DNA from 4 places in the Martelella sp. FOR1707 genome. Region 1 is predicted to be linked to each of the others. Evidence: riboswitches for the same ligand, from Rfam matches in the RefSeq annotation. Region 1 holds a riboswitch; each other region holds the start of a gene.
What was found. Region 1 has a riboswitch for thiamine pyrophosphate ahead of V6765_RS08780 (ABC transporter permease). Riboswitches for the same ligand answer to the same signal wherever they lie in the genome.
Positions count from the first base shown of each region.

Region 1 (7,843 bases):
GCTCTATCGGCCGCAAGCGGCAAACAGCCGGGGCAGAACCTCTTCCGATCCGGCAAGGTCGAAGGCGAGTTCATTGGCCTTGCCGTCAGCGCCGGTGACTTCGAAGACCACTTCACCGCTTTCGGCGAAATCCTTCAGGATGGTATAGGCATCGTCATCGTAGAGGGCGGCGCGCGTGCCCTCCATGGCGTTGACCCAGCCTTCCTCATAGTGGCGATCGCTGTCGACCGTGTAGTTGACGTCGATAAAGCCGTCATCGGCGATCGCGAAGGCGCCCGGTTCACTCGAAACATCATAGTCGAGCGCGACGATGAGCGTGCCGTCGAGGCACTCGCCGGAAAGCGTCCAGTGTTTGTGTTCCCTCATCAGCTGATACGCATTGGATGCGACCATCAGCATATTGATGTCGTCATAGGCCTTGCCCTCGTCGCCATACGACCACCAGCCGATCATTTCCTTATATCCGTTTTCGGAGGCGAGCTGACCGTAGACGCCGGAGTAGTCGATTTCCGGATGGTCCGGATCGGCCCAGTCCTGCGCCATTGCGGAGGAGGCAGACAGAAGGATGACGAGGGGAAGGTATTTCAGGTGCATGCAATTTCTCTGTAGGTCATGGATTCGGGTATGCGCTCGCCTATCTAGGGAAAATACAGCATGATTTCAATGCAATAGGGTATCCAACGGGGAAGCGTGAAATGCCCTTGAGGCTGCAGGCCCACACGCGCCGCGCGGACCCATGCCGACCGCTTGCAGCCGTCAGAAATGCATGACGTGGCGCAGCACGCGGTAGAGCAGATGCACCGCGAGTAGTGCGGCGCCGGCGGCCAGGACGAGGTGGGAGAGCGGGCTCAGAAGGCTGCCCTCGATGGTGCCCGCAACGTCGGGATATTGATAAAGCAAGATGCGGATGGTGAGGCCCGCAAGCCCGACCACCACCAGCACAAGGCCGGCAAGTTTCATGATCCGATCTCCTGTCGTGAAGGAATAGAGATCGGTCTTTGGATGGCGGTATCGCCGCAATTGTCGTCACAAAAGACCGAAACAGCGAGGCGGCATGCGCGCCGCCTCTTTCAATTCTTTATAATGTGCTTTTGTGGCGATTTGAGGCCGATCTACTTTTCCTGCGATAGCGACACTGAAATCGCGTCGACCGGCGGCGCTTCAGAGATCAGTCCATTTTCCGCCATGAACGCGCCGAAACGCTTGTAGCGTGCGGCATCGGAGGCCGCGGGACGCTTGGCGAAGCGGACGACGGATTCGGCGAAGGCCTGGCGGTTCAGCTCATCGTCGAGATCGGGATAGGCCTTGGCAAAGCTCTCCCATGCTTCCTCCGGATGGTTGACGATGAAGACCGTCGCCTTTTCGACAGCTTCGAGGAAGCGCGGCAGGCGGTCATCATCAAGCATCTCGCTGCGGGTCACGTAGATCAGCTCGTCATAGACCGGCACGCCATGCTCTTCCGGAAAGAACGCCTTGCCTTCGTGGCCGGCGATCCGCATCTGCGGCAGTTCGATATTGCGGAACGAGCCGATGGTGGCATCGACCTGTCCGGACAGCAGCGACTGGGTCAGCGCGAAATTGACGTTGATCAGGGTGATGTCGTCCCTGGAAAGGCCCGCGTTTTCCAGCATCGTGGCCACCACAGCGTCCTCGATGCCTGCCACCGAGAAGCCGATCTTCTTGCCCTTCAGATCGGCGACGGATTTGATCGGCCCGTCTTTCAACACCGTCAGCGTGTTGAGTGGGGTCGAGACCAGCGTGCCGAAGCGGACGATATCGATGCCGGCCTCGTGGTCGAGATAGAGATTGGGCTGGTAGTGAATGCCGATATCGACCTTGCCGGTCGCCACCATGCGCGGCACCATGGACGGGTCGGACGGCGGCAGCAGTTCCACATCGAGACCTTGGTCGGCGAAGTAGCCGTTCTCCTGGGCTACCACCAGCGGCCCGTGGTCGGGGTTCACATACCATTCAAGGATCACATCGAGTTTGTCGGCGGCGCTCGCCAGCCCGGGAGCCAGGGCAAGAGCGGCGGCGAATGCGAGTTTCTTCAGCATGTCATTCTCCTGTTTATCTGAACCGGTCGCTCAATCCTCATGCGACCAGCGGGTGAAGAAGGGAGCGGCGAGATCCACCGCCTTTCGAAACAGCACGGCCTCGAGTGCCAGGATCAGCATGGCGGCGAACACGGTGTCGCTCTGCATGCGGGCATTGGCCTGGACCATGAGAAAGCCGAGCCCTCCGGCAGACCCCACCCACTCGCCGACGACCGCGCCGAGCGGCGCGAGCGGGGCCGCGATCCTGAGGCCGGAAAACAGATGCGGCAGGGCCAGCGGCAGGCGGATATGGCGCAGCATTTCGAAATGATCCGCGCCATCGAGCTTCGCCGCGGCCACGACCTCCGGATCGGTGCGGCGCAGCCCGTCAGCGAAGCTGGAGGCGACGGGGAAGAAAACGATGATGGTCGTCATCACCACCTTGGAGGCGATGCCGAAGCCGAACCAGAGCACCAGCATCGGCGCGATCACAAACACGGGGAAAGATTGCAGCACCACCAGAACAGGCCAGATGAACCGTCCGATGCGGGGAAAGGCGGCAATGAAAATCGCCGCCATCGCGCCGAAGACCGCGCCCATGGCAAAGCCCGCCAGGATTTCCCTGAGCGTTACCAGCGCCTCTTCAAGCAGCATCGCGTGGGCGGTCTGGAATTTTGCCAGTACCGCAAGCGGCGGCGGCAGGATATAGCGCGGCAACTCGCCGAAGACGATGATCGACTGCCAGAGCACAAGAAGCCCGGACATGATCGCGAAAAAGGTGAGTGCCGCCGAAAGGGTACGCTTCACTCCCGCTCTCCCCGGCTAAACCGGGCAGCGAAGGCGTCAATAGAGGCTGATTTTCTGGGCGTGTCGCTCAAGACCAAACTCCGTTCCTACGCCGGCATAACCCGGATCAGGTTCAAGGGTTCGGCCATCGGCCATCTCAGTGTCACGGACACACCCCTCGGATGCGTCTTCTATGCCGCGCGGCGGCGCGCCGGTCAAGAGGCTCGGCGGCGAAGTCGGGAACGCCGCTAATATAAACGCCAAGGTCCAAAAGGATTTGACAACGGATGCCGTTTCGACTTTCAACTTTTGGTATAAGGCCGTTTGCGGTTTTCAGCGACGGTTCAGAAACGGGGTCATAAGAGGGGAAGGCGGCAGCTGCCGTCCAAGCGGAGGAAAACCCATGCTCATCGCCATCGTCATTGTGGCAGCGCTGTTCGGCATGCTCTTCGGTTTCGACCAGGGCGTGATTTCCGGCGCTCTGCCGTTCATCAAGCAGGATTTCACGGTTTCGGCCTTCATGGAGGGCGTCATCACCTCGGCCGTGCCGCTCGGCGCGGTGGCGGGCACCGTGCTTGCCATGGTCACCACCGATCGCTACGGGCGTAAGCCGATGCTGATCCTGGGCGCGTTGATCTTTCTGGTCGGCTCGCTGATTTCCGCGCTTGCCTTCAACCAGTATGTTCTGACACTTGCCCGCCTTCTGATCGGCGTCGGCATCGGCGCTTCGGCGATGACCGCGCCGATGTTTCTGGCGGAAGTCGCGCCGGCGCGCATTCGCGGCACCATCGTCTCGGCCTTCCAGTTGATGATCACCATCGGCATCATGGTGTCCTACATGTCGGACGCGGCCTTTGGCGGTTCGGGCGACTGGCGCTGGATGATCGGCGTCGGCGTGTTCCCGTCGATCGTGGCGCTGATCGGCATCCTGCTGTCGCCGGAAACGCCGCGCTGGCTGACGCTCAACGCCAATGCCGACAAGGCGCGTGACATCATCGCGAAGCTGCAGCCGGAATCCTCGCCCGCCGAGGTCGACGAGATCATCGCCGAGATCAAGGAGAGTGCCAAGGACGAGGAGGCGACGCCTGCCTGGAGCACGTTCCTGAAGCGCGGGATCCTGCCGGTGACGAGCTTCGCCATGATCGTGTTCGTGCTGCAGCAGCTTTCCGGCATCAACGCGATCATCTATTACGCCCCGGAAATCTTCAAGAATGCCGGCTTTTCCGGCACCACGACCGATCTTCTGGCGACCGTCGGCATCGGCGTCGTCAATGTCGCGCTGACCGTCGTCGCGATGTATCTGGTGGAGAGCATGGGCCGGCGCAAGCTCTTGATCCTCGGCTTCATCGGAACCGCGGCGTCGATGGCGCTGGTGACCGTGGCGACGATGATGGATGTCGCGGCAACCCCCTATCTTGCCATGATCGGCATTTTCACCTTCATCGCCTTCTTCGCCGTCAGTCTCGGCCCGTTGCCCTGGCTCTATATGGCGGAGCTGTTTCCGCTGCGGCTCAGGTCGCGCGGCATGGCGCTCGCCTCCGTCGCCAACTGGTTCTTCAACTTCCTGGTGGCGCTTGTGTTTCCGGATCTGCTGGCGGGCATCGGCATCGTCGGGACCTTCGCGATTTTCACCTTCTTCTGCATCGTCGGCATCGTCTACGCGATCGCTGCGGCACCCGAGACCAAGGGCATTACGCTGGAGGAAATCGAGGCGCGCACTATCGGCGCGTGAGGCCGGCAGCGCCGCCCCTCCAAACGAAGCGATCCTCGCCCTGGCCTTCGCTGAGGGCGAGGCGCAGCGGAGATGACGCACCGGCAGGGCCAGACTGGCGCTTACCGCCAGTCGGAATAGGAATGTTTTCCGCCCCGGTAATCCGTGACCTCGTATTCCGTCTCTCCGGTTTGCTCCAGATAGCAAGGGCCGATCGGCGCCTTGCCGGCTCCGCCCGGAATATCGAGCACATAGGTCGGCAGGCAAAGCCCGGAGATCGCGCCCTGCAACGCCCGCATCAGTGCCTGTCCGCGCGCGATCGGCACGGCGAAATGGGCGACGCCCTTGGCCATGTCGAGATGGTGGAGGTAATACGGCTTGACCCTGTTGGCGAGGAGCGTCCTGAACAGGGTCGCCAGCGTTTCGGCATCGTCGTTGATGCCCTTCAAGAGCACGGTCTGGGCAAACAGCGGAATGCCGCCATCGGCAAGCCGGGCGAGCCCGCTGCGCACCGCCTCGGTCAGCTCGCGCGGATGATTGACGTGGATGACGATATTGACCGTCTTGCGGGCCTGCTTCAGCGCCGCGACAAGGCCGTCGGTGATGCGCTCGGGCGTGACCAGCGGGGCGCGGGTGTGGATGCGGATCACGGCCACATGCTCGACTTCGCCAAGCGCCTTCATCAGCGCGGAAAGCCGGCGGTCGGACAGCACCAGCGGATCGCCGCCCGACAGGATCACCTCCCAGATTTCGCTATGCGCGCGGATATAGTCGAGCGCTGCGGCAAGCTCGTCCCGGTCAAGCGCGGCCTCCGGCTCGCCCACGGTCTCGCGGCGGAAGCAGAAGCGGCAATAGACCTGGCAGGCATGGGTCGGCTTCAAGAGCACCCGGTCGGGATAGCGGTGGGTAACGCCCTTTGCCCGCTCGAAAGCGCCATCGCCGATCGGGTCCTCCATCTCGCCGTCATAGGCTTCAAGCTCGCGGCGATCCGGCACGAACTGGCGCGCCAGCGGATCATCGGCGGCCACCGTGTCGATCGCCGACAGGATATGGGCCGGAATGCGGATGCGGAAATCCTCGGCAACCCGCGCGATATCGCCCGCCGCTTCCGCTGGCACGAGCCCGCGCGCCACCAGCGCATCGGTGTCGGTTATCGCGGTTTTCGCTTTGCTCTCGGACATGGTCGCCCCGTCGCCGGTTTCGTTCGGGGCGTTCTAGACGGTTTCCGCCGTCAAGCAAAGTCATCGGCGACCGGTGCGGCGGCAAGCGCGGCCTCGTTGAGAGGCGCGAGAATGCCCACGATTTCTTCCCTGAGCCAGGAATGCTCGGCATCGCGGGTATCGCGGCTACGCCAGTAGAGGTAAAGGTCGATCAGTGGCATTTCGAAAGGCAGGCGATAGACTGAAAGACCGATTTCCGGTTGCAACGCTTGCGCAAGGCTCGCGGGCAAGACGCCGATAATGTCGCTATTGCCAACGACGCGGGCGACGGCGAAATATCCAGGAAGCGTGAAGCGAACATGGCGAGCCCTCCCGATTCGGGAGAGCGCTACATCCTCGAAATGCGTGAAGTCGCGAGTGGCGGAGAAAATTGCCTGCGGCATTTCGCAGAATAGAGACAGCGGCATGGTGGCGCCCGGTTCTAGGGTCTGAAGTCCGGGATGATTGTGCCGTGCCACCACGACGTTGCGGGCAGAGAACAGGAACCGCCTTTCGATCCAGCCCGGCACCTCCGCGGCAATTGAGACGATCATGTCGAAGCCGTTTCCCGTCAGCAGTCCGGCAAGCTGGTCCGGCGCGGACGGCAGCATTTTCAAACGCATGTCGGGCGCGGCGCGGGTCATCCGGTCTACGAGGGCGGGCATCAGAAGCTCGGCGAAAAAATCCGACGCGCCGAGCAGAAAGCTTCGCTGACTTCGGTTGGGGTCGAAACCATCACGGCCAGCGAAGGCTTGTTCCAGGCCGTCCAGCGCTGATCTCACAGGTTCGCGCAAGCCGAGCGCATAAGGCGTTGCCACCAAACTGTTGCCTTCGCGCTCAAAAAGCGCATCGCCGGTAAGATCGCGCAACCGCTTCAGCGCGGAGCTTACCGCGGGCTGACTGAGACCGATAGCGGTACCCGCCCTGGTGGTATTGGGCTCGTCCAGCAGTGCGTCCAGTACCCGTAGCAGGTTGAGGTCGAGGTTTCTGAAATTCATGCTGTCGATAGGTCCTATCTAAACAATAGATTTCATTAATATCGGGTTTTCGGCGATATGTCAGCTGCGCTCCGGCCGGGTGCAATTGTTGAAATCCAGACAGGAAAAAATCATGAACACCTATCTTGCAATGCACTCGCCCGGCACGACCGTGACCTGGCTCAATACGATCTATACAGTGCTTCTGACGCCCGCCGAATCCGGCGGCGGAATTGGAATGTTTTCAGCGATCGTTCCGCCCAACTCCGGCCCGCCGCGCCATGTCCATCGCAATGAGGACGAGATCATTCATCTGATCGATGGAGGTGTGGAATTCTGGCTGGAGGGCGCTACGCGACGCTGCAGCAATGGCGAAACCGTTTTCATACCCCGTGGCCGGGAGCACGCATTTCACGTTCACGGCCCGCAACCGGCGCAATTCTTGACCGCCGTGACCCCAGGCGGCTTCGAAAGCTTCTTCGCAAGCGCCTCCGTCAAGGGACTGGTGCCGCACCTGCATCGCGCCGAGCTTGGTGCGCTCGCCGCGGGCTTCGGTTGCGCCTTCACCGGGCCACCGTTGCAAAGTCCGGTCATGCGGGCGATGGCAGGCTGACAGCCGCCGGCGGTTCGCGGGTTTGCCGGAGCTTTCGGAAGTGTTAATCATTCCATGGCTTTGGCATTGCCTTTCCGCAATCCGCTTTCCGCCGCGCGCTTGTCATTTTCCCGGATTTGCCCCACCATCCGGAGATGACAAAATGGCGCCCGAATCCCCGGCTTATCAAGCGGCCGGCCTATCTCTCCATTGCCGAACAGATCGCGGCCGCCGTGCGCAACGGCCTGCTCATCGACGGCATGCGCCTGCCGCCGCAGCGAGAGATGGCGGCCGATCTCAAGGTGTCGGTGCAGACCGTGAGCCGCGCCTATGAGGAGTTGACGCGGCGCGGCATGGTGGTCGGCGAGGTCGGGCGCGGGTCCTATATCAAAGCGGAACCTGTGGTCCCCGAGCGGCCCTACCTCACCGAGGGCGGCAGCGGCGTCATCGACCTTTCGATCCTGAAGCCGGTCTGCGAGAGCCGCAGCCTCGCCAAGTTCCGCGCAGCCTTTGCCGATCTCGGCGTAACCATGCCGCCGGAA
Region 1 covers NZ_JBAKFP010000003.1:179,494-187,336, reverse strand. Annotated here, with positions in the region: gene V6765_RS08795 (hypothetical protein) at 4-594, opposite strand; gene V6765_RS08790 (hypothetical protein) at 757-960, opposite strand; gene V6765_RS08785 (ABC transporter substrate-binding protein) at 1,113-2,057, opposite strand; gene V6765_RS08780 (ABC transporter permease) at 2,088-2,801, opposite strand; TPP riboswitch at 2,910-3,011, opposite strand; gene V6765_RS08775 (sugar porter family MFS transporter) at 3,226-4,554, shown strand; gene V6765_RS08770 (lysine-2,3-aminomutase-like protein) at 4,656-5,714, opposite strand; gene V6765_RS08765 (LysR family transcriptional regulator) at 5,765-6,730, opposite strand; gene V6765_RS08760 (cupin domain-containing protein) at 6,843-7,322, shown strand; gene ehuR (MocR-like ectoine utilization transcription factor EhuR) at 7,457-7,843, shown strand, end outside.

Region 2 (7,843 bases), on a different contig from region 1:
AACACCGGGAGCGACAGGAAACGCTTGAGCCCCGGCATGTAGACCACGATATAGGCGAGCGCCAGAATGTGGGCGATACGGGGCAGGCTGAGCCATTCCTTGCTGGTATCGGCGATGAAGTCCGGCATGAAGGCGGGGAAGGGGAAATTATACTCCCCGATCAGCCGCCACCACACCGAATAGACCACGAAGGCGACGGACGCGGCGTAAAGCGCGGGATGAAACGCGACCAGCGCCTTGCCGCGCCGGTTGGCGATGCCGACCGCAAGGCCGATCGCAAACAGCAATTGCCAACAGAACGGATTGAAGAACCACGCCCAGTCGGCCGGATAGGCCGGCAGCCGGATCTCGAAATAGCGCGCCACCAGCCAGACCGCGAACGAGACTGACAGCATCAGGCTGATACTGCGCTTGCCGAGCAATAGCAGCGCCGGCAGGGCCGCAAACAGCACGATATAAAGCGGCAGGATGTTGAAATAGCTGACCTGGTAGGTGAGCAGGGCGGAGCCTGCGACCGTGCCGAGCGGCTGTTCCCACAGCCACGAAAGCCCGTTCAGCTCGGCGAATTCCTCCATGCCGAAGCGCACCAGAAACGGCGTTGCAAGCGCCAGCACGACAAGCGTGGAAAACAGATGCGCGCCATAGATCGTGCCCGCCCGCCGCCAGATGCGTTTGGCCGTCTCCATCAGCGAACCCGCGACGAACCGGCCGCTATAGGCAAGGCCGGCCGAAATGCCCGAAATCAGCACGAAGGCTTCGGCGGCATCGGAAAACCCGTACATTCGCATCGTGTAGAACGAATAGAGGTTTTCTGGCACATGGTCGATGAAGATGATGATCAGCGCCAGGCCGCGCAGAACATCGAGGCGCGGATCGCGCTTGCTTTTCACCGGCGCCGCCGGGGCGGCGGCATTGCTCCTGTTTGCGTCCAAAGGCGTTATCCCTGCGCGGCCGAATAGGCGGGCTCGATTGCATCCGTCCTCGGCGCGGCGGTCTCCCGGTCAACAGCGGGTCTCTCCTTCCAACGCGCAAGAACGCGGTCGCGTTCCCTGACGATGGCCGGACGCGCCAGTTCCTCGGGGGTGCGGAACAGCTGGCAGCGATAGGCGAACCGACCGCTTGCCGGCGATGAGCTTGCGGCGATCAGCAGCGGGGCGATGATCTGCGGGCCGGCAATCGGCGTCAGCCACCAGAACAGGTCCGGCGCGAGCGTCCACGAGCCGACGAGCGTCAGAATGCCGGTCAGCACGATCCACCAGCTTGCCCGGAAAGCCTCGCCGAATTTCAGAGTTTGGCCCTCGCGGTCGGAGGACGGCCAGCCGCCATCCATGCCGAAGATAACCTGCATCACCGAGCGGCTCTGGTACATCAGCGTGATTGGCGCAAGCAGCGAAGACCAGATGATCTCGACCAGCGTGGAGAGGAACACCCGGAAAAATCCGCCGAAACGGCGGGCCTCGCCGGAAAGCCCGGCGCGCAACGCGATCAGCAGTTTCGGCCCGATCAGAAGCCCGCCGACGCCCACCAGCAGCGTCACCGCAAGCGCCGTCTCGGCGCGCGGAAAGATCGCCGGCAGATAGGGGCTTGGAAAATAGTCGATCGCGGGCGCAAACAGGGGCGCGACAATCGAGGCGGCAATGAACGCCATCCACAGCGGCGAGCTGATATAGGCCATCACGCCCTGCAGAAAGGTGAAGCGGTTCCAGCCATGCAGGCCGGGCGCGGTCACAAGGCGGATATGCTGGAGATTGCCTTGGCACCAGCGGCGGTCGCGCTTGGCATAGTCGATCGCGTTCTGCGGCCCTTCCTCGTAAGAGCCCTCAAGATCGGGGTCGACCCGCACGATCCAGCCTCGACGCCTGAGGAGCGCCGCCTCGACATAGTCATGGCTCAGGATATGTCCGCCAAAGGGCGGCGCGCCGGAAAGCGCCGGCAGCCCGCAGCTTTCGGCAAAGGCGTTTGTGCGCACCATGGCGTTGTGGCCCCAGAACGGGCCTTCCTCGCCCTGGATACGGGCAAGGCCGCGGGTGAACATCGGCGAAAACAGGCCGGCGGAAAACTGCAGCGCACGAGCGAACCAGGTCTTCGACGCGATGATCTTGGGCAGCGTTTGCAAGAGGCCAAGCCGCGGATCGGCTTCCATCCGGCGCAGCATTTCCACGATCGTCTCGCCTTCCATCAGGCTGTCGGCGTCGAGGATCAGCATATAGGGGTAGCGCGCGCCGTGGCGGCGGACGAAATCGCCGATATTGCCGGCTTTCTTGCCGCTATTGTCGGTGCGGCGGCGATAATATGCGTCGATCCCGCGCGGCATGTCGGCGTGAAGGGTGAGGAACCACGCCTCCTCCTGCGCAATCACCTCGGGATCGCGGCTGTCGGAGAGGATGGCGATGTCGAAAAGCCCGGCATAGGGCGTTTGCGCCAGCGAATGCGCCATGGCGGCGGCCGACGAGAACGTCGCGCGCGGGTCTTCATTGTAGACCGGAATCAGGATGGCGGTCTTTGCCGCCTGGCCGCTTTCGGCAAGCGAGGCGCGCGGCGGCGTCTTGAACCTGCGGCCGATAAGGCCGCCGATGCCGAGTGCAGCGCCCCAGGCGATCCAAGCGGCGGTCGCAGCGCACAGCGCGATCCGCACGAAGTCGACCCAGTCGGCGCCGTCGGCGAAGAAAACGTCCATCGCGATGCGAGACGCCGCAATCGCGATGATTGCGGCGAATACGATCGAAAAGGTCCGTCTGAAGGCCAGCATCGGTTATCCCTTTGGTCCTTGCGGGCCTCACCGTTGAAAACGGAAGGCCGCCCGGAAAAGTTACCTTCCGGTTCCTAGAGCCGTGCCGAGCGCGGACGCTGCCACACGAGAACCGGCGACAGGATCGTCGCGATCACGCCGCGGCGGCGCGGGCGCTCCAAAAGCTGCTCGGGCATGGGAAGCGGCGCGGACGCCGGAAGAAACCGGCTGAATTCCATGTTCTGATCCGACCCGTCAATTTGGTTGGTCATCGCCTTTTCTCCACTGATATAACCAGATTTCACTCACGTCGCGGCTGCCGTCCGTCAGCGCCCCGACAATTTCCACCGGCGCGTCGCCGGCGGGCTTGATATCGATTGCCAGACGCCAGACGCCCTGGCCTCTGATCGCCGAGACCGTGGAATGCACGACCTCGCCATTGGTAATGTGCAGGCGCTCCTGCAGTTCCGAGCCGGGCGCCATGTCATCCAGCGGGCCGCCGGCAAAATCGACCACGAGCTTGCGCACGTCGTCATCGTCATTGGCTACGCCCGATACGCCGCCTTCGCCACTGCGGATATCGACAACGCGGGCAAGCCGGGCCTGGTCTTCCTCGATCGCGCCCCAGGTCAGCCGGTAGCCGAACTCGGCCGATCCGCCTTTCTTGGCGGGCGCTTCCGGCTGCCAGAAGCAGACGATATTGTCGTTGACTTCCTTGTCGGTCGGGATCTCGACCAGCGAAATCGTGCCCTTGCCCCAGTTTCCGGCCGGCTCCACCAGAAGCGACGGCCGCCGCTCGTAATGGGCCTCGGCGTCCTGATAATCCTCGAACCCGCGATGGCGCTGGTAGAGGCCGAACGCCCGCGGATTGGTCTCGCCAAAGAACGAATTGGCGAGCGTCTTGGCATTCTGCAGATTGCGCCAAAGCTCGGTGCCGTCGGCACGCACGATCTTGAGACCCTCGCTGTCGTGGACCCGCTCCCGATAATCATCAAAGGCATGATGGTTGGCGGGACCGAACAGGAACATGGAAGTCATAGGGGCAACGCCGAGACGCTCGATATCGTTCCGGAAAAAGAGTCGCGCGGTGACATCCATGCGCGTATTCTTGCCCGGCGTGATCACGAAACGGTAGGCGCCGGTCACGCTCGGACCATCAAGCGCCGCAAAAACGGTGATCTTGTCCTTCTCCGTGCCCGGCCGCATGATGTAGAAGGCGGAAAAGCGCGGAAACTCCTCGCCCTGGCTGGTCGCGGTATTGATCGCAAGGCCGCGCGCCGAAAGGCCATAGAGATTGTTCTGGCCGAGCGCGCGGAAATAGGACGAGCCCAGGAACGAGATCAGCTCGTCGGAAACTTCCGGGCGGTTCAGCGGATAGTTGATCCGGAAGCCCGCGACCCCCGGCAGCTTGACGCCATGAAACTGCTCGACGTCGAGCGGCGCGCGGTAGATGAAGTCATCGCCGGTGAACTCGAGTTTCTGCGCAACGCCGTCGGCGACCTCGTAGATATCGACCGGCGTCTTGAACAGCCAGCCGAGCGCGAAGGCCTGAAGCTGAAAATCGGACTGGTCGCGCCAGATCGCCTTGTTGGGATCGTAGCGGATCGCGCGGTAATCATCATATTGAAGGTCCCGGAACGGTTCGGGGACCTCCTGGGAGGGCTCCTCGTAAGCCTCCCCGGCCTTGGCCTTCATCTGTTCGGTAAGCGTGTCGAAATTGAACGCGTCAGGAGGCGGCGCTGACGCCTCGACCGTTGCATTGGCTTCCGGCATCTTTCCCGGCTCGACCGCCTGCTGCGCGAAGGCCTTGCCGCCCACCCCCGAAAGAGCGAGCACGCCGACCGCGGTCTGGGCCAGAAAGGTTCGTCTCTTCATGCGTAAATCCCGTTGGCTTTAAATGGATAGATAAAATGAAATGGTGCAGAGCAGCATACTCATTCCCTTCGCCCGCCGGAAGCGCGCAGGCGCGGTTGCGCGAACGCCCGTCCCCAGACGGGCGCGGACGAGTCACAAACGAGGCAGGCCCGTTTCGGTTCCATCGCTGAAGAAGAATATTTTCGATCGATAAAATAGACGTTCCGGGAATCCGGCATGGGGATGGCTCATCAAAAAGGGCTGACACACACATTTGCGTACCAGCCCATTATTAGCAAAGCCATTCAGCCAAAGAATGGCAAAATCATGGCAATGTGCCACCTTCGCGCCGCAATATTTTCACATAGTTCGAAAACGGCGCGGAAGGCCCTGATCAGGCGGCCTTCACGATCTCGACCAGTTCGACGGCAAAATTCAAATCCTGGCCCGCGAGCGGATGATTGGCGTCGACGGTGACTTCCTGTTCCTCGACCTTGGTCACGATCAGCGGCACGGTCTGGCCGTCGGGCGTGCGCGCCTGAAGCTGCATGCCGGGGGCAACTTCCACTTCCTGCGGCATGGCGGAGCGCGGCACGACCTGCACCTTCTGCGGGTCATGGGGGCCATAGGCTTCGCTGGAATCGACCTTCACGTCGCGGCTGTCGCCAACATTCATGCCGGCGATCTCGCGGTCGAGGCCGGGAATGATCTGGCCGGCGCCGACGGTGAATTCCAGCGGCTGGCGGCCTTCGGAACTGTCGAAGGTCGAACCGTCATTGAGAGTTCCGGTGTAGTGAATACGAACGGTATCGCCCGCTTTTGCTTCTGTCATCTCGTGTGCTCCTTCCTTGAAACACTGCACGCTGGCCGAGATCGGCCGCGCCGTTTTCGGTTTTCCAGAGTGCTTTCGCCCCTGAAGGATGAGCCGACACGCTTTATTTCGCATGACGACCGACTTTTCGTCCGGCACGCCGGACACGCCCTCTACCTAGTGCTTCCGGGCCGTTTTTTCAAATCGTGCGCCTCTTGAAATGCCGGGACCGCCGCGATAGGTGTTTGGTCAGCTCTAACGGGGTGCGATTTTCGCTGAGAGGCCTGCGGCCAACCCGAAGAACCTGATCCGGCTAGCACCGGCGGAGGGATTAGACGCGCAGGACGCCGTTTTCCCCTTCAGTACCGAACACAAGGAGGCGTCATGACCTATCGCACGACCATCGCCATTCTCGCGCTTGCGGCCCTTCCGGCGCTGCCGGCAGGCGCTCAGGAGAACAAGGTCCTCACCGTCTATACCTATGAAAGCTTCGATGCCGAATGGGGACCCGGGCCGTTGGTGAAGGAAGCCTTCGAGAAGACCTGCGGCTGCACGCTGAAATTCGTCAGCGTCGAGGACGGCGTTGCGCTCCTCAACCGGCTGAAGCTCGAAGGCCAATCGAGCCCGGCCGATATCGTTCTGGGCCTCGACAACAATCTTGTGCACGAGGCGAAGGAAACCGGCTTCTTCGCAAAATCCGGCGTCTCGACCGAGGCGGCCGATATCCCCGGCGGCTTTTCCGACGATATCTTCGTGCCGTTCGATTACGGCTGGTTCGACATCGTCTACGATACCGAAAGCATCGACAACCCGCCGACAACGCTCGACGAACTGGTGAACGGCCCCGCCGACCAGAAACTGGTGATCGAGGACCCGCGCACCTCGACGCCGGGCCTCGGCATGCTGTTGTGGATGAAATCGGTCTATGGCGATGACGCTGCCGCCCAATGGGAAAAACTCTCCGACCGGATTCTGACGGTCGCGCCGGGCTGGTCGGAGGCTTACGGCCTGTTCACCAGCGGCGAGGCGCCAATGGTGCTGTCCTACACCACATCGCCGGCCTATCACGAGATCGAGGAGGGGAGCGGCCGCTACAAGGCGATCGATTTCCAGGACGGGCTCTACATCCAGATCGAGGTCGCCGGCATGACGACGATGGCCGATGATCCCGACCTTGCAAGGTCCTTCCTCGAATTCATCCTGACCCCCGGCTTCCAGGACGCGATCCCGACCCATAACTGGATGATGCCGGCGGCCGCGACCAGCGAACCGCTGCCCGCCGCCTTCGAAAACGCCGTCAAACCGCAAAAGACCCTGCAATTTGCCCCCGGCGTCGTCGCCGAAAACCGCCAGAAATGGATCGACGAATGGCTGAACGCCATGAGCGCGCGGTGAGAGCGATAGGTCCGGCGGTGAGGCGCGAGCGCGAGGCTACCTCGCCTCCGGCGCAGTGCGGCGAACCGCGCCGCATAGCCCCCCAATCTTCTCGCCCCGGAGGGGAGAGATGTCGCGACAGCGACAGTGAGGGGGGAGTCTTTCCCCGCAAACGCCCTCACGATCTGATACGCCGCGCCACCCTCACTGCCCCTCTCGGGGCATCTCTCCCGCCAGCGGGAGAGAATACTGGAAGCAAGACGCGCGGCACATACGCAATAGACCCGCTCCCTGAAAGGCGAGGTGGCCGACGGGTCCAGCACAAGGCTGCAGATTCATTCTCCACGCGCTGCCGGGCTCATCCGCCCGCCTGCGCCTGAGCGAGAGGGCCGCGCCATGCTGATGTCCTCCTCCGAACGCCGCCGCAGCTATGGCTACGGCATCGCAGCCCTCGCCGGCGTCATCGGCTTTATCGCGATCGCCATTATAGCGCTTTCCGGGTTCGGGCGGCTGCAGGCTTCGGTGGCGGTGTTCGAGGAGCCCTATGTCTGGCGCATCCTGCGCTTCACGCTCTGGCAGGCCACGCTGTCGACGCTGATTTCGGTGGCGCTGGCCATTCCGGTTGCGCTGGCGCTGGCGCGGCGTCCGCATTTTCCGGGCCGGCTGTGGATCGTGCGGCTGATGGCGGTGCCGCTCGGCCTGCCGGTGTTGATCGGCGCGCTGGGGCTGATCGGTATCTGGGGCCGGCAGGGGATATTCAACGATCTGCTGACGCTGGCCGGTTTCGGTCGCCCGCTCCAGATCTACGGTCTGCAGGGCATTCTGCTGGCCCATGTCTATTTCAACCTGCCGCTCGCCGCCCGCCTGTTTCTGGCGGGGCTGGAGCGGGTGCCGCAGGAATATTTCAAATCGGCGGCGATGCTCGCCATGCCCGGCCGCGCGGTGTTCCGCTTTGTCGAATGGCCGGTGATCGCGCCGCTGATCGCCGGCGTCGCCGGGCTGATCTTCATGCTGTGCGCCACCTCGTTCACGCTGGTGCTCATTCTCGGCGGCGGACCGGCGGCGACCACGATCGA
Region 2 covers NZ_JBAKFP010000005.1:302,838-310,680, forward strand. Annotated here, with positions in the region: gene V6765_RS15680 (OpgC family protein) at 1-932, opposite strand, end outside; gene mdoH (glucans biosynthesis glucosyltransferase MdoH) at 938-2,749, opposite strand; gene V6765_RS15690 (hypothetical protein) at 2,824-3,000, opposite strand; gene V6765_RS15695 (glucan biosynthesis protein) at 2,984-4,603, opposite strand; gene V6765_RS15700 (FKBP-type peptidyl-prolyl cis-trans isomerase) at 4,977-5,414, opposite strand; TPP riboswitch at 5,643-5,741, shown strand; gene thiB (thiamine ABC transporter substrate binding subunit) at 5,778-6,788, shown strand; gene thiP (thiamine/thiamine pyrophosphate ABC transporter permease) at 7,164-7,843, shown strand, end outside.
Region 2: linked by a shared signal. The riboswitch ahead of thiB (thiamine ABC transporter substrate binding subunit) and the one ahead of V6765_RS08780 (ABC transporter permease) in region 1 are both predicted to bind thiamine pyrophosphate.

Region 3 (7,843 bases), on a different contig from region 1:
CCGACAGCGGAAAAGCGGCCGGCGGCGCTCTTCCGCCGCGCTTCAGCAAACGATCTCGACGTCGTTTTCATCCAGAAGACGACGGATATCCCCTTCCGGCATGGTGTCGGTGACAAGCGTGTCCACGTCGGATATCGACCCCAGCCGCACCATGGCCCGCTTGCCGAACTTGCTGCTGTCGACGGCCACAAGCGTGCGGCGCGATTGCGCCATCGCCGCCGTCGCGACCACGCTTTCGGCATGGTCGTCGTCGCAGAGGTCCCCGTCATTGTCGATGCCGCTCACCGAGATGATCGCACTGTCGAACTTGAAGTTGCGGATGAATTCGGGCGTTTCTTCCTGAAAGATGCCGCCATGGATCGGGCGCACGAAACCGCCGGGGACGGCCAGCGTGAAATTGGTGTTCTCGTTCAGGATCGTCGCCACCCTGAGGCTGTAGGTCAAAACCCTGAGATGATTGCGGCGCGACAGCGCGCGCGCGATCGCCTCGCAGGTGGTGCCGGAATCGATGAAGATCGACGCGCCATCGGGCACAAGATCGGCGACAAGCTCGCCGATGCGCTGCTTCTGCTCCGCATTGTCGACGCGACGTCGGCGGTAGACGGTTTCCTCCAGCGGGCCGACAAGAACCGCGCCGCCATGAAGACGGCGCACGCGGCCCGCCTTTTCAAGCGCAAGAATGTCGCGCCGGGCCGTCTGCGTGGTTACCGTGAAGAAATCGGAAATCTCCTCAACCGAGATATAGAAGTTCTTCTCCATCAATCGCAGTATCGACGACTGACGGCTTTCCTTCTTTCTTTCTTCTCCGTTGCTTTCCACGTCCACACCACCTCCAGCACCATTTCCGATTCTGTGCCCCCTTTTTGAAACACCGAGGGCGTGTACGCAAGGAATCTATAAAAATGTTGTAAATATGACATATACGGGGGTTATATGTCGCTTTCGAAACATGCTAACCTGACGACGCAAATCGAAATTTCATAGCGTTCCGATTACGAAAGGAATACCCGATGAATGGTATCATTCAGCGGCTGGGAAGCCGCGCGCAAATTTCAGGCAAGATGCTCGGCCTTTTGAGCGGCGTTTCGCTGCTGGCCGTCAGCGCGGTTCCGGCGACCGCCGAAGACAATGCGCTGCGCATCATCTCCCTGAACACCTGGGGAGCTTCGACGCTCATTCCCGAAGCCGCCGACCTTCTTTCATCGGGCAATTACGACTTCATCACCATCCAGGAATACCGCAACAGCTACGGCGTCGACATCCAGAAGAAGATGGCCGACCTCGGCGCCGGCGACTATTCGCTCCACTCGAAGGGCGACACCGGCCTTGCCTGGCGCGACAAGGACATCATCGATTACAGCAATACCGATGAGCCGGTTCACGTGGTTGTCGGCGGCGAGAACGGCCGCCCGCAGACCATCATCGCGACCGAGCATCTGGACTATCGCGATGATGCCTTCCTCCATCGTAACCGCGAAGCCCATGAGTTGAACGACTGGGCCGCAGGCAAGGCCAGCCCCATTATCATGACCGGCGATTTCAACGCGGGTGACATCTCCGAGCGCGGTCTGCTGGAAGTGGTTCAGCAGGAATTCATGATGAAGCGCGCCCGGGAAACCGGCAATGCGGACCACAAGGCCTGGGCGCTGCAATATGTCGCGCGCAATCACGCCATCGGCTCGGAAAAATACGCCGCCGCCGAAGCCTATATCAACCGCAAGTCCGACACCATGCCGGAAGGCCTGTTCACCGACGAGACCTATCCCGTGGCGGGCAACACGCCCTACACGATGAACCTTCTGAAGAAGCAGTACCAGATCCTGCAGAACCCCGAGGATCGCGAGCGCTTCGCGCCACACAAGCTGGCCGACGGCAGCACCACGTGGCCGAGCGTCGAGGAAGACGACGAGGCCTTCAAATGGCCGTCCTGGGGCCGCACCCAGATCGATCACTTCATTGCCTCGCGCCCCTATGCCAAATGGTGGGAGCCGACGGATGCCGAAGACGATCGCTATGTCGGCGGCGTTCTCGACCAGGACATCAGCACGACGGACGAGGGTCACGCGCTCTCCGATCATGAGCCGCTCGCCCACGAAATCCGCTGGAAGGGCCCCAATGTCGAGGAGATCGGCGACGATAGCGGCAAGGTCCGCCTGACCTTCGACGCCAACACGCGCGATTCCGCCGAGCGCGCGAATGAATTCCGGCTGTCGCGCAACAACCACCGCACGGATGTCTATCTCGGCCAGCTTTCCGATGAGGATGGCCGCCCGATCTATGCGCAGGCCCCGGAAGTCACCGAGGACCGCCTCGGCTTCCTGCTCGCCAATGCGGTCTATGACCGTCACGACCCGGAAGCCTTCCAGGAGGAGCTTGCCCTCTATGTGCCCGCCGAACAGCAGGCGGTTTACAAGGCCTATCTCGACAAGCTGACGGACACCTCCAATCCGGAATTCTTCCGCAACGTTCTCGATGACTATTTCCAGGCGCATCGCGACGAATTCCCGGGCATCGGCAGCATCAGCGACATGAGCTGGGAGCAATGGGGCGATATCCTCATGAAGTATGTCGATGAGGACCTTGCCTTCGAAACCAAACCGGAAAACCCGGCCTGGGACGAGCTTGTCGCAACGCTCGGCCTCAACGATCCCGCCGTGCGCGCCGCGCTTTCGGCGAAGACCGGGCTCGACTTCGAAAACGATCCCTTCGCGCCCCTCAAGCTGGCGCTCGACTGCGCCGATGCGCAGCACCTGTCGCTTCAGGGCGCCCGCGCGATGTGCGTGGACGATCATGAGCGCTTTCGCGATATCGTCGTCACCGCCGGCAAGACCGTGGCGATCGACGAGAGCGCCGCACTCGGCTCGACCGACGGTCTGATCACGCTCGACAATGGCGGCATCCGCACCGCGGGCCCCGACGATGACTGGGCTCAGTGGACCGGCCCGATCACGTCGCTCGACAAGGCCATCCGGTTCGACGGCCGCGGCTGGATCGATGTATCCCATCCGACGGTTCCGGTGACCGCTCTGAAGACGTTCTCCGGCGACGGCACGTTTGAAAAGCGCGGCGTGGGCACCCTGCTCCTGACGGCCGACAGCTCCGGCTTTGCCGGCACCACGCTGGTCAACCAGGGCAAGCTGCTGGTGGGCGACGAAAACGGCGTCGGCAAGCTCGGCGGCAGCATGACCGTCAATGACGGCGCTGTTCTCGGCGGTTCCGGCACGATCGGCTCCGGCGCGGGATCGCTGGTCTCGATTGCCGCGGGCGGCACGCTGTCGCCGGGCAATTCCATCGGCACGCTCACGATCGACGGCGACCTCGCCTTCGCCAGCGGCTCGATCTTCGCCGTCGAAGTCGACCCGGAAAGCGGGCGCAGCGATGCGGTGACTGTGACCGGCAAGGCGTCGCTGGACGGAACGCTCGCCCATATCGGCTTTGACGGCGTCTATGATCCGCGCTCGACCTACACCGTGCTGTCAGCCGGCCAGATCGAGGGCGAATTCGCAAGCGTCACCTCCGACTTCGCGTTCCTGACGCCCGACTTCATCTATGGCACGAGCGAAATCGGCCTGAAGCTGCAGCGCAACGACCGCGATTTCGCATCGGTGGCTCAAACCGCCAATCAGGCGGCCGTGGCGGCAAGCGTGGAGTCGATCGGCTTTACCGCAGGAAACGCGCTCTATGACGCGATCGTCATGCTGCCGGACGATCCCGATTTCATCCGCAACGGCTTCGATCAGCTTTCCGGCGAGATCCATGCATCGGTCAAATCCGCGCTGATCGAGGAAAGCGGCATCGTCCGCGGCGCGGAGGCCGATCGCCTGCGGGCAGCCTTCGGCACGGTCGGCGCATCGTCGGCGCCGGTTCTGGCCTATGGGCCGGACGGAGCGAACCTCGTCGCTCCCGATCAGGCAGACGGCATCGCCGCCTGGGGCAGCGCCTTCGGAGCGTGGAACAAGTTCGACGGCAACGCCAATGCCGCCGGCCTCGACAGCGCGACGGGTGGCCTGCTTGTCGGCGTCGACATCCCGTTTGCCGAAACCTGGCGCGTCGGCGCGCTCGCCGGCTACAGCCATTCGAGCTTCGACGTTGACGACCGCGCGTCGTCGGGTTCCAGCGACAACTACTCGCTCGGCCTTTATGCCGGTTCGCAATGGGGCGGCCTCGGCTTCCGTTCGGGTCTCGCCTATACGTGGCACCAGATCGACACCAGCCGTTCGGTGTACATCCCGGGCCTTACGAATGCGCTCGACAGCAGCTATGACGCCGGCACCTTCCAGGCCTTCGGCGAACTCGGCTATCAGTTCGATCTCTCCGACGTTCAGCTGGAGCCGTTCGCCAACCTCGCCTATGTCAATCTGGATACGGATGGCTATGGCGAAAGCGGCGGCGCGGAGGCATTGAGCGGCGCAAGCGGCAGCTCCGACACGACCTTCACCACCGTGGGTTTGCGCGTCTCGTCCGACTTCATGCTCGGCCAGACGCGGGCGAAGGCAAGCGGGATGATCGGCTGGCGTCACGCCTTCGGCGATATCACGCCGTCCGTCACGCAAGCGTTTGCGGGCTCGACGCCGTTCGCCATCACCGGCGTCGCCGTTGCCGAGGATGCCGCCGTGGTCGAGGCCGGCCTCGATTTCGACCTGTCGGCCAACACCACGATCGGCGTGTCCTACCAGGGCCAGTTCGGCGACGACGTCAGCTACAACGGCGTCAACGCAAGGCTCCAGGTGAAGTTCTGATCTGAAAACACGACCAGCCGGGCGGGGTCATTCCCGCCCGGCTGAGGCAAGACTGTTGCAATGGTGCAGCCGCCAGTCTTTCAGTTGACAAACCGCGGGACGGAATGCAGTCTTTGCGCATTCACCCGGGGGGTCCCGACAAGGGGCTGAGATACTGATCGCCCGTCTGCCTTTATGGCGACGCGCAGCGCAGTGACCCGATGAACCTGATCCAGTTCACACTGGCGTAGGGATGGTGCATCTGCTGCGGTCACGGCTGAGTTGCCCTGGCGTATTTTCACGCAGCCCCTCTCCATTCATTACGGCGAACTGGGTCTCCAACGCATCGAGCACTGGAGGCTCCGACCGATGAAAGACCTTTCCCCAACCGTCACCACCGGGCCGTTGCCGGCCTCGCGCCGAGTCTGGCAGGCTGGCGTTCTCAATCCCGATATTCGCGTGCCCATGCGCGCGATCGACCTGCATCCAACGGCCGACGAGCCGCCCGTGACCGTCTACGACAGTTCCGGACCCTATACGGATCCAGACGTCGAAATCGCCATTGAGCGTGGCCTGCCGCGTCTGCGCGAGACCTGGATCGCCGCGCGCAATGACACCGAGCGCTATGCAGGGCGTCATGTGAAGCCCGAAGACAACGGCTTTGCCGCAGGCGCGCGTCTGACGCCGGAATTTCCTGTGCGCCACAAGCCGCTGCGCGCAAGAGATAGCCGCGCCGTGACCCAGTTGGCCTATGCCCGCGCCGGGATCGTGACGCCCGAAATGGAATTCGTCGCCATCCGTGAAAATCTTGGCCGCGCGGCGGCAAAACAGGATTTGGCCCGTGATGGCGAAGCCTTCGGCGCCGAGATTCCCGATTTCATCACCCCGGAATTCGTGCGCGACGAGGTGGCGCGCGGCCGGGCAATCATCCCGTCGAACATCAATCACCCGGAAGCCGAGCCGATGGCGATCGGCCGCAATTTTCTGGTCAAGATCAACGCCAATATTGGCAACTCGGCCGTCACCTCCTCGATGGCTGAGGAAGTGGAAAAGATGGTCTGGGCGATCCGCTGGGGCGCCGACACGGTGATGGACCTGTCCACGGGTCGCAACATCCACAATATCCGCGACTGGATCATCCGCAATGCGCCGGTGCCGATCGGTACGGTTCCGCTCTATCAGGCCCTGGAAAAGGTGGGCGGCATTGCCGAGGACCTTTCCTGGGAGGTGTTCCGCGACACGCTGATCGAGCAGGCCGAGCAGGGTGTGGACTATTTCACCATCCATGCCGGCGTGCGGCTGCACATGATCCCGATGACGGTGAACCGTGTCACCGGCATCGTCTCGCGCGGCGGCTCGATCATGGCGAAGTGGTGCCTGCACCATCACAAGGAGAGCTTTCTATACGACCATTTCGAGGAAATCTGCGATATCTGCCGGGCCTATGACGTTTCCTTCTCGCTCGGCGACGGCCTCCGGCCCGGTTCGATCGCCGATGCGAATGACGCGGCGCAGTTCGCCGAACTGGAGACACTCGGCGAGCTCACGCAGATCGCCTGGGCCAGGGACTGCCAGGTGATGATCGAAGGCCCGGGCCATGTTCCGATGCACAAGATCAAGGCCAATATGAACAAACAGCTCGCGGTGTGCGGCGAAGCGCCATTCTACACGCTCGGCCCGCTGACCACGGACATCGCGCCCGGCTATGACCACATCACCTCCGGCATAGGCGCGGCGATGATCGGCTGGTTCGGCACGGCAATGCTTTGCTACGTAACGCCCAAGGAGCATCTCGGCCTGCCCGACCGCGACGACGTCAAGGTCGGCGTGATCACCTACAAGATCGCCGCCCATGCCGCCGATCTCGCCAAGGGCCATCCGGCGGCGCGGATTCGCGATGACGCCCTCAGCCGCGCGCGGTTCGAGTTTCGCTGGGAAGACCAGTTCAACCTCGCGCTCGATCCCGAGACCGCGCGATCGATGCACGACGAAACCTTGCCGAAGGAGGCGCACAAGGTGGCGCATTTCTGCTCCATGTGCGGGCCGAAATTCTGCTCGATGCGCATAAGCCATGACATCAGGGCGGAGGCCCAGAAAGAGGGCATGGCGGCGATGGCCGAAAAATTCCGCGAGGGGGGCGCGCTTTATATGCCCCTGGAGGATGTGAAATGAGCCGGCCCTGGTGATCGGCCTCGCCCCGCTCAGGGCCGAGCCGCCGCCGGGCGTCTGGGCGGCCGCCCACAGCCTTGCGACGAAGGCGAGAGCCCGCCGGCGGCATGGCGGCTGAAGTGGTGCATCTTATAAGCGGCGCATGACGAGCTCCGAAAAAGGAGGAGGCGATTGCGAGATTTTTCCGCCCCGTCGGCCGGTTGAGCGCCGGCGGCGGCAGAGGGAAATCCCACCGCCACAGGATCGGACGCTGGGTTCCGGAGAGCGGCCCGCCCCCGGACCGGAAATTGCCGTCGCTCGCGACGAAGCGACGGGTTCTTTCCAGCCCTGGGGGCGGGCGGCCTCAAGAGGAACCGGCTTTACTGCTCGATCGCCAGCGTCATGTTGACGGTGATGTTGTAGGTGTTTTCGCCGGCCGCGATCGGCGGGGCGCCCTCGGCTTTTGCCATCATCACGTCGGCGCGCATCATCATTGGCTGCGGCATCGAGCTCTGCTCGGAGATCGACATCACCTTGCCGAGCGTGACCCCGGCGGCCTCGGCCAGCGTTTCGGCCTTGGCCAGCGCGTTGGCGACAGCCTCGCGCCGGGCCTCGTCCTCCGCGGCGGAAGGATCGCTGTTGGAGAACGATATCCCGCCGCCGGAGTTGACACCGAGCTTGACTGCCTGATCGAGCACGGCAGAGAGCTTCGAAAGATCGCGCACCCGGACATTGAGGCCGTTCTGGACCTCGTAGCCGACGATCTCGCTGGTCATCGTTCCGTCATCGGCCTTGACCTGCTGATAGCGCGGGCTCACCGAGAAATTGCTGGTCTGGACGTCTTTGTCGGCGATGCCGTTCTGCTTGAGGGCGTCGATGACCTTTTGCATCGCGGCCGAATTGTCCGAAAGCGCGGTCGCCGTGTCATCAGCCTGGCTGACGACCGAAAGCGAGACGGTGGCCATGTCGGGCACCAG
Region 3 covers NZ_JBAKFP010000008.1:234,563-242,405, forward strand. Annotated here, with positions in the region: gene V6765_RS21080 (DeoR/GlpR family DNA-binding transcription regulator) at 43-819, opposite strand; gene V6765_RS21085 (autotransporter domain-containing protein) at 1,011-4,739, shown strand; TPP riboswitch at 4,856-4,990, shown strand; gene thiC (phosphomethylpyrimidine synthase ThiC) at 5,088-6,890, shown strand; gene V6765_RS21095 (SIMPL domain-containing protein) at 7,247-7,843, opposite strand, start outside.
Region 3: linked by a shared signal. The riboswitch ahead of thiC (phosphomethylpyrimidine synthase ThiC) and the one ahead of V6765_RS08780 (ABC transporter permease) in region 1 are both predicted to bind thiamine pyrophosphate.

Region 4 (7,843 bases), on a different contig from region 1:
AAAGCCGCCCCCATGAACAGAGCGGCGATAGCCAGTACGATGATCGTCAGCTTTTTCACGCCGGGTCTCCCTGTTCCCGAATTTCAAAGGAAAACAGCAGTTCCGGGCGGGCGGAGAACCGCTCAATCGCCCGGAACCGCGCCAAGACAATGAGAAGGCCTTACTTGTCGACCCGATAGAGCTTGTGGCAGGCCGCGCAGCTGGCGCCCAGCGTCTTCATGGCAGCTCCCACGGCGGCCTGATCGGCCGGCAGGTCGGCTAGCAAAGCGTCGGCGTCATCGGCGAGTTTTTGCGCATGGGCCTCGAAGTCGTCCATGTTTTCCCAGATCGCCGGGCTCGCCTCGGTGCCGTTTCCGGTTTTCGAATCAGGCGGGAAATGGGTCGTGAAATCGGTGATGTTGGTGGAAATATCGGAGAGCGCGCCCTCGACCACGACCGGGTCATAGGCGTTCTGGCCCTTGGCGATCGCGCCGAGCTGGCCCATGGCCTTGCCTATCGCCTTCATGTCGTCCTGGCGCAGCATTTGCGGTCCATCCTCTGCAACCGCAAAACCTGCGCTGAGACAGAGCGCGACAGCGCCGGCGATCATAAATCCGTTTTTCATCCAAAGCCTCCTTCGTTGCTCAGGCAGCAGTATACGCAGCCTCTGTTTGGAAGCTAGGGGCAGGATTAGCGTAGAAAAGATGAACGGCGGCTGACTGCGGGGTGGACGGCATCACGTTTTGGTGACTTCGCCCCAAAGCGCATGGAAATGATGGGTCGGCCCGTGGCCGGAGCCGACATGCAGGCTGTCGGCCGCCGCAATCGCGCCGGAGACATAACGCTTGGCGTTTGCGACCGCCTCCGAAAGAGGCGCGCCCTTGCCGATCTCGGCCGCGATCGCGCTTGAAAGCGTGCAGCCCGTGCCGTGGGTGCTCGCGGTATCGATGCGCGCGCCCTCCAGCCATTCATGGCCATTGGCGGTGACCAGCAGATCCGGGCTTTCCGCGCCCTCCAGATGGCCGCCCTTCAGAAGCACTGCCTGCGCGCCGAGACCTCTCAGCGCGGTTGCCTGCTCGATCATCTGATCGCGGGTGGTGGCCGTATCGGCGTCGAGCAGGGCGGCGGCCTCGGGCAGGTTTGGCGTCAGCACGGCGGCAAGCGGTATAAGGTGCTCCTTCAGCGCCTCGATTGCATCTTCCGGCAGCAACCGGTGGCCGCCCTTGGCGACCATGACGGGATCGAGCACGACCGGCACCTCCACATGGTGGCGCAGGCTGTCAGCGATGGTGACGGCGATATTGGCATTGACCACCATGCCGATCTTGATCGCGTCGACCTTCACGTCATCGAAGATCGCGGCGATCTGCTCGGCGACGAAGGCCGAGGGAACCTCGTGCACGCCGGTGACGCCGCGCGTGTTCTGCGCCGTCAGGCCCGTCATCGCCGCCATGCCATAGGTGCCAAGCGCGGAAAAGGTCTTGAGGTCGGCCTGAATGCCGGCGCCGCCCGAGGGGTCGGACCCGGCGATCGAGAGGATGTTTGCGATCATTGCTTCGCCTTCCGGATGGCTTCGGCAAGATCCGCCGTCGCCTGATATGGGTCGGGCTGGCCGCAAATGGCCGAAACGACGGCGATCCCGTCGGCCCCGCTTTTGAATGTGGCCGCCACATGCTCCCCTTTCAACCCGCCGATGGCAACTGCGGGCAATCCGCAAAGGTCGATCATCGCGGAAAGGCCGGCAAAGCCTACGGGCAGCGCGTGGTCTGACTTGGTGCTGGTGGCAAACACCGGCCCGGCGCCGATATAGTCTATGCCGGCGGGATCAAAGGCGCGCGCCACGTCGAGGCCATTGACGGAAACGCCGAGAATCTTGTCGTCGCCGATCATTTCCCGCACCTCACGCGGATGCGCATCCTCCTGGCCGACATGAACGCCATCGGCATCGATCGCGATGGCGGCCTCGACGTCGTCATTGACGATCAGGCGGAACGGCGTTCCGGCCGTGACCTGTTTCAGCGCGAGGCCCATATCGATGCGTTCGCGGGTCGAGGCGTGCTTCATGCGGAGCTGAACCATGGTCGCGCCGCCGGCAATGGCATCCCTGGTGGTGGCGACCATGCCATAGTCGCCGCAAAGGTCCGGGTCGAGAACGAGATAGAGGGAAAGGTCGAATTTCATGGCCATTCAATCTCCGCTTCAAGGTCAAGCGCTTCGGGTGTCACGGCGGCAAGCGCATCGAGGAAATGGACCTGGAACGAGCCGGGGCCTTCCGCCTTTCGATGCGCGCGGCTGCCGGCCACCGCGTAATGGGCAAGCGCCGCGACCGTCGCCTCGAAGGCGTCGTCACGCCGTGCTCCGGCATAGCCGCCGACAAGCGCCGTCAGCGCGCAGCCGAGCGCCGTCACCCGCGGCATCAGCGCCGAGCCGCCGCCGATACGGGCGACGCGGCTTCCATCGGTCACGAAATCGCGTTCGCCGGTGACCGCCACCACCATGTTGCGCTCTCGGGCAAGCGCCTTCGCTGTCTCTTCAGCGGCGGCAACGCTGTCGCCGGCATCGACGCCCTTGCCGGCGCTGGTGGCGCCGGAGAAGGCGAGGATTTCGGAGGCATTGCCGCGCAGGATGGTGGGGCCGAGGTCGAGGATTTCGCGCGCGGCCCTGGCGCGGAAGCCGGTGGCGAAATGGGCGACGGGATCAAATACCCACGGCGTTTGCTTGCCGTTGGCCGTCTCGATCGCGGCCTTCATGCCAGCAAGCCAGTCGGGGGATAGCGTGCCGATATTGATGGTGACGGCGGAGGCGATGCCGGCGAATTCACCGGCCTCTTCCTTGGCGTGGACCATTGCCGGGGAAGCGCCGGCGGCGAGCAGCACATTGGCCGCGATATTCATCGCCACGTAATTGGTGATGCATTGGGTAAGCGGCGCGTCCGCGCGCATTTTCTCAAGTATGGGGGCGATATCGGCCATCGGCGTCCTCCTTGTTTGTCGCGGAGGAACTCGGGCGCCGAAGCGAAAACCCGAGTGACTCCCTCCGCCGGCATGATCCGGATCAGGTTCCAAGGGTTCATCTCAGCCCGCTCTCACGGGCGCCCCTGTCGCTCTTAGTGGCCGCTATATAGCAGAAAAACGCCGCCCGGTAAGGGGCGGCGCTACGGTATTTACTTCATCGTCGGCATCGAGAATTCGGCGCCGGCGCGGATGCCCTTGGGCCAGCGCTGGGTGATGGTCTTGAGGCGCGTGTAGAAGCGCACACCTTCCGGGCCATGCATGTGGTGGTCGCCGAAGAGCGAGGCCTTCCAGCCGCCGAAGGAGTGGAACGCCATCGGAACCGGGATCGGCACGTTGACGCCGACCATGCCGACCTTGATCTTGTGGGCGAATTCGCGGGCGGCATCGCCATCGCGGGTGAAGATCGCCGTGCCGTTGCCGAATTCATGGTCGTTGATCCACTCTGCGGCCTCATCATAGCTCTTGGCGCGGGCGACGGAGAGAACCGGGCCGAAAATCTCTTCCTTGTAGATCTTCATGTCGGTGGTAACCTTGTCGAACAGGGTCGCGCCGACGAAATAGCCGTTCTCATAGCCCTGCAGCTTGAGATCGCGACCGTCGACCACCAGTTCGGCGCCTTCTTCCACGCCCGAGTTGATGTAGCCGGTCACGCGCTCGAGTGCGGCCGCCGTCACCAGCGGGCCCATATCGGCTTCCGGATCTGTGCCGGGGCCGACCTTCAGCGCGGCGATGCGGGGCTTCAGCTTGTCGATAAGCTTGTCCGCCGTCTCGTCGCCGACGGGAACGGCGACCGAAATCGCCATGCAGCGCTCGCCGGCGGAGCCGAAGGCGGCGCCCATCAGGGCGTCGGCGGCCTGGTCCATGTCGGCATCGGGCATCACGATCATGTGGTTCTTGGCGCCGCCCAGCGCCTGGCAGCGTTTGCCGTTGGCTGTCGCGGTGGTGTAGATGTAGCGCGCGATCGGGGTCGAGCCGACGAAGGAGACGGCCTCGATATCCGGGTCGTTCAACAGCGCGTCCACGGCTTCCTTGTCGCCCTGGACGACGTTGAAGACGCCATCGGGCAGGCCCGCTTCCTTCAGCCATGCGGCAATCAGCAGCGAGGCGGACGGGTCGCGCTCGGACGGCTTCAGCACGAAGCAGTTGCCGGCGGCCAGCGCGATCGGGAACATCCACATCGGCACCATGGCCGGGAAGTTGAACGGCGTGATGCCGGCGACGACGCCGAGCGGCTGGCGGATCGCATAGCTGTCGACGCCGGTGCCGACATTTTCGGTGTATTCGCTCTTGAGAAGCTGCGGGGCGCCGGTCGCGAACTCGACCACTTCCATGCCGCGCTGGATTTCGCCGAGCGCATCGGAATGGACCTTGCCGTGCTCGGCGGTGATGACTTTCGCCATCTCGTCGATCCGGTCTTCCAGGATCGACAGGAACTTGTTCAGGATGCGGGCGCGGCGCAGCGGCGTGGTCGCCGCCCAGTCCGGAAAAGCTGCCTTGGCGGCCTCGACGGCGGCGCGCACATCGGCGTTGCTGGCCAGCGAAAGCTCGCCGCTTTGCTCGCCGGTGGCGGGGTTATAGGTCGGCACGGTACGGGTGCTGGTTCCCGCAAACGGCTTGCCGCCGACAAAATGCTGAATGGATTTCATGGGTTATTCCTCCGGTGTTGCTGCCAATGAGGCTTTTTGAATTTTGGAGCCATCGATCCCCCGCTTGAGGGCAGGGCTGTTGTCCATGGCCTTTCCGCATGGCCCCCCAATCTTCTCACCCCGGAGGGGAGAGATGTCGCGAAAGGGGCAGTGAGGGGGGAGGTTTTCACCGCGAACGCCTCACAATTGGATACGCTGCGCCACCCTCACTGCCCCTTTCGGGGCATCTCTCCCGCCAGCGGGAGAGAGTATTGGGAGCAAGCCGCAAGGCCATATTCAATTCCCTTGCCTTCCAGGGAAAGATCGATGCTGTATGCCGGCACTATCGCCTATTCATTTCTGCAAAGAAACAGGATAAATCTAAAATCCATTGTGCAAAAATTGTAGGGCAGGCGAATGGATTGGGATCATCTGCGGGTCTTTCTGGCGGTGGCGCGGCGCGGGCAGATACTGGCGGCGGCGCAGGCGCTCGGGCTCAATCACGCCACCGTCGCCCGACGGCTGAATGCGCTGGAAGAGTCCCTTGGCGAACCGCTGTTCGAACGCCGCCCCTCCGGCTCGACGCTGACGGAGGCCGGCGAGCGGCTTCTGGCGGTGGCCGAGCGGGTGGAAACCGAAATTCTGGGCATTGCGGAGGATACCAGGGCGCGCGGCGCCAGCCTTTCCGGCACGGTGCGGGTCGGCGCGCCGGACGGGCTCGGCACCTATTTTCTGGCCGCCGAACTCGGACGCCTGCAGGAGGAGCATCCGGGCCTGATCGTGGAGCTTGTGCCGCTGCCGCGCACATTCTCGCTGTCGAAGCGCGAGGCGGATCTGGCAATCACGCTCGATCCGCCGGCGGAAGGCCGGCTTGTGGTGTCCAGGCTCACCGACTACACGCTCGGCGTCTATGCCGCTTCGTCCTATCTGCGCCGGCACGGCACGCCCGAAAGCGAGGAGGCGCTTGCCGACCATGTGGTCGTCACAGGCGTGGAAGACTATGCCTATGCCTCGTCGCTGAATTATGCGGGGCATCTTGCGCGCTTTGCCGGCCGTCAATTCCGCTGCGCTGGCGTTGCCGGGCAAATGGAGGCGGTGAGGGCGGGAATTGGCATCGGCATCCTGCATGATTTCGTGGCCCGCGACTGCGAGGGTCTGGAGCGCATCCTGCCGTCCGTCGGCTTTCGCAGGGCCTATCATCTTCTCTCGCACCCCGATACAGGCAGCCTTGCGAGAATCGCGCTCATCCGCGCGTTTCTGGCGCGTCGGTTCAAAGAGGAGCGGTCGCGTTTCGCGCCGTAGGGAACGCCCTCAGCTATCGAGGCCGAGAACTTTCTCGAAGTCCTCCCAACTCGTGTCCATGGCGTAAGGGCCGATGCCGGGCAGGGCGACGTGGCCGTAAAGCGGGGAAAGCTGCCACTCGGCGGTTTCCTCGTCGATGCCGCCCAATTGCTGGAGATACATCACGGAGGCAAGCCCGGTGCGGTCTGCGCCGGCCTTGCAGTGGATCAGGATCGGTTTGGGCGCATCGCGCATCAGCGCCAGCAATTCCATGCTGCGCTCCGGCGACAATATGGTGCGATCGGACATCGGAAAGTCGATATGTTCGACGCCCTTCTCAGCGCTCACCCTGATCTCGTCGTCATACCACGCCCGGCCGGGGCTCGCGCCGCGCAGGTTGATAACGGTCCTGATGCCGTGCCGGTCGATATAACGCGAAAGCGCGTCCGCGCTGGGCTGCCCCGAGCGATAGAACTCGCCCGCCTTGACCTCGTGAAAATTGCCGCTCAACTGAAGGCCGCCAAGATAGACGCCGCTGGTCAGGACCAGCATGCCGACAGCGGCCGCAACCCGGCGCGCGAGACGCTTCTTGTTCATCCGGTAGTCCTCTTTACCCGTGGCTCATTATAGCCGGGTTTTCGCCCGCGCGACAGCTGTGATGACGCATATCCGGCACAGGCGGTGCAAATGTGTCAAAACCCGGGCAATTTATCTTGACACTTATACTCATGTTTTATAGCGGATAGTCCAACACCGGCTGACCGCCGGAAAATGCCCAGCCAGCCAGTACGCCATGCCGTTCGCAAGCCAGCCAGGTTCTTCAGTGAAAAAGAAGGATTCGGTGATGCGTATTTCGCGGATTTTGGCATCGTGCACGGCTCTGGCCACCCTTATCAGCGCCACGGCCTCTTTGGCTCAGGACAGCACCCAGACGACCGTGCTTTCCCCCGTCAGCGTGACGACAACGGGCGGCAAGGAGGGGATCGCCGACACCCCGCTTGCCACAGAGACAACGCGCGAGGATCTCGACCAGAACATCGTCACCGATTTTGACGATTACACCCGCATTCTGGAACCGGGCGTGACCTTCGTGGGCGATGATGCCGGCTCGGTCAACATTCGCGGCATGCAGGGCCCGCGCGTTTCCACGGTCATCGACGGCATCCAGATTCCCTATCTCGATGACACTGCGCGTTCGGACGCCAGCGGCGGCGGGGATGCCTTCTCGTTCGATTCGATCGCGACGATCGACATCGTGCGCGGCGCCGACAGCTCGCGCTCTGGCAGCGGCTCGCTCGGCGGCACGGTGGTGCTCAGAACGCTTGAGCCCGAAGACCTGATCGATCCCGACAAGGGTTATGGCGGCCGCATCGGCTTTACCTATGACAGCGCCGATAACAGCATGGACGGCGAGGGCGCGTTCGCGATCCAGTCGGGCGGTACCGCGCTTCTGTTCCAGGGCGATATCGCCACGGGTGATGAAATGAAGAACCAGGGCGATGTCGGCGGCTATGGCGCGACCCGCAGCGAGCCGAACCCGGCGACCTTCGACGAGAACAACCTGCTGTTCAAGATCCGCCAGAACATCATGGAAGCGCACACCATCGGCCTGACTGTGGAACGGTATGACCGCAACAAGGATATCGAGCTGCTGACCGATCAGGGGGCGACCTATGCGCTGGACAACTGGAACGGCACCGAAGACAAGCATCGCGACCGCGTCTCGATCGACTACAATTACAACGCCATCGCCGATGACGGCCTGATCGACCAGGCCTTCAGCACGTTCTACTGGCTGAAGAGCGAGCGCGAAAGCGGCACCTCCGGCATCCGCCTGCCCTCGCGCGGCGCACCGCCCTTTGGCGAATATTCGCGCACATCCAAGACCGACGAGGAACGCTACGGCTGGTCGGGCTGGGCCGAGAAGAGCGTGGAGACCGGCTC
Region 4 covers NZ_JBAKFP010000002.1:798,313-806,155, forward strand. Annotated here, with positions in the region: gene V6765_RS07720 (c-type cytochrome) at 1-14, opposite strand, end outside; gene V6765_RS07725 (c-type cytochrome) at 161-604, opposite strand; gene thiD (bifunctional hydroxymethylpyrimidine kinase/phosphomethylpyrimidine kinase) at 716-1,531, opposite strand; gene thiE (thiamine phosphate synthase) at 1,528-2,166, opposite strand; gene thiM (hydroxyethylthiazole kinase) at 2,157-2,951, opposite strand; TPP riboswitch at 2,994-3,088, opposite strand; gene V6765_RS07745 (CoA-acylating methylmalonate-semialdehyde dehydrogenase) at 3,143-4,639, opposite strand; gene V6765_RS07750 (LysR family transcriptional regulator) at 5,036-5,920, shown strand; gene V6765_RS07755 (dual specificity protein phosphatase family protein) at 5,930-6,496, opposite strand; gene V6765_RS07760 (TonB-dependent hemoglobin/transferrin/lactoferrin family receptor) at 6,744-7,843, shown strand, end outside.
Region 4: linked by a shared signal. The riboswitch ahead of thiM (hydroxyethylthiazole kinase) and the one ahead of V6765_RS08780 (ABC transporter permease) in region 1 are both predicted to bind thiamine pyrophosphate.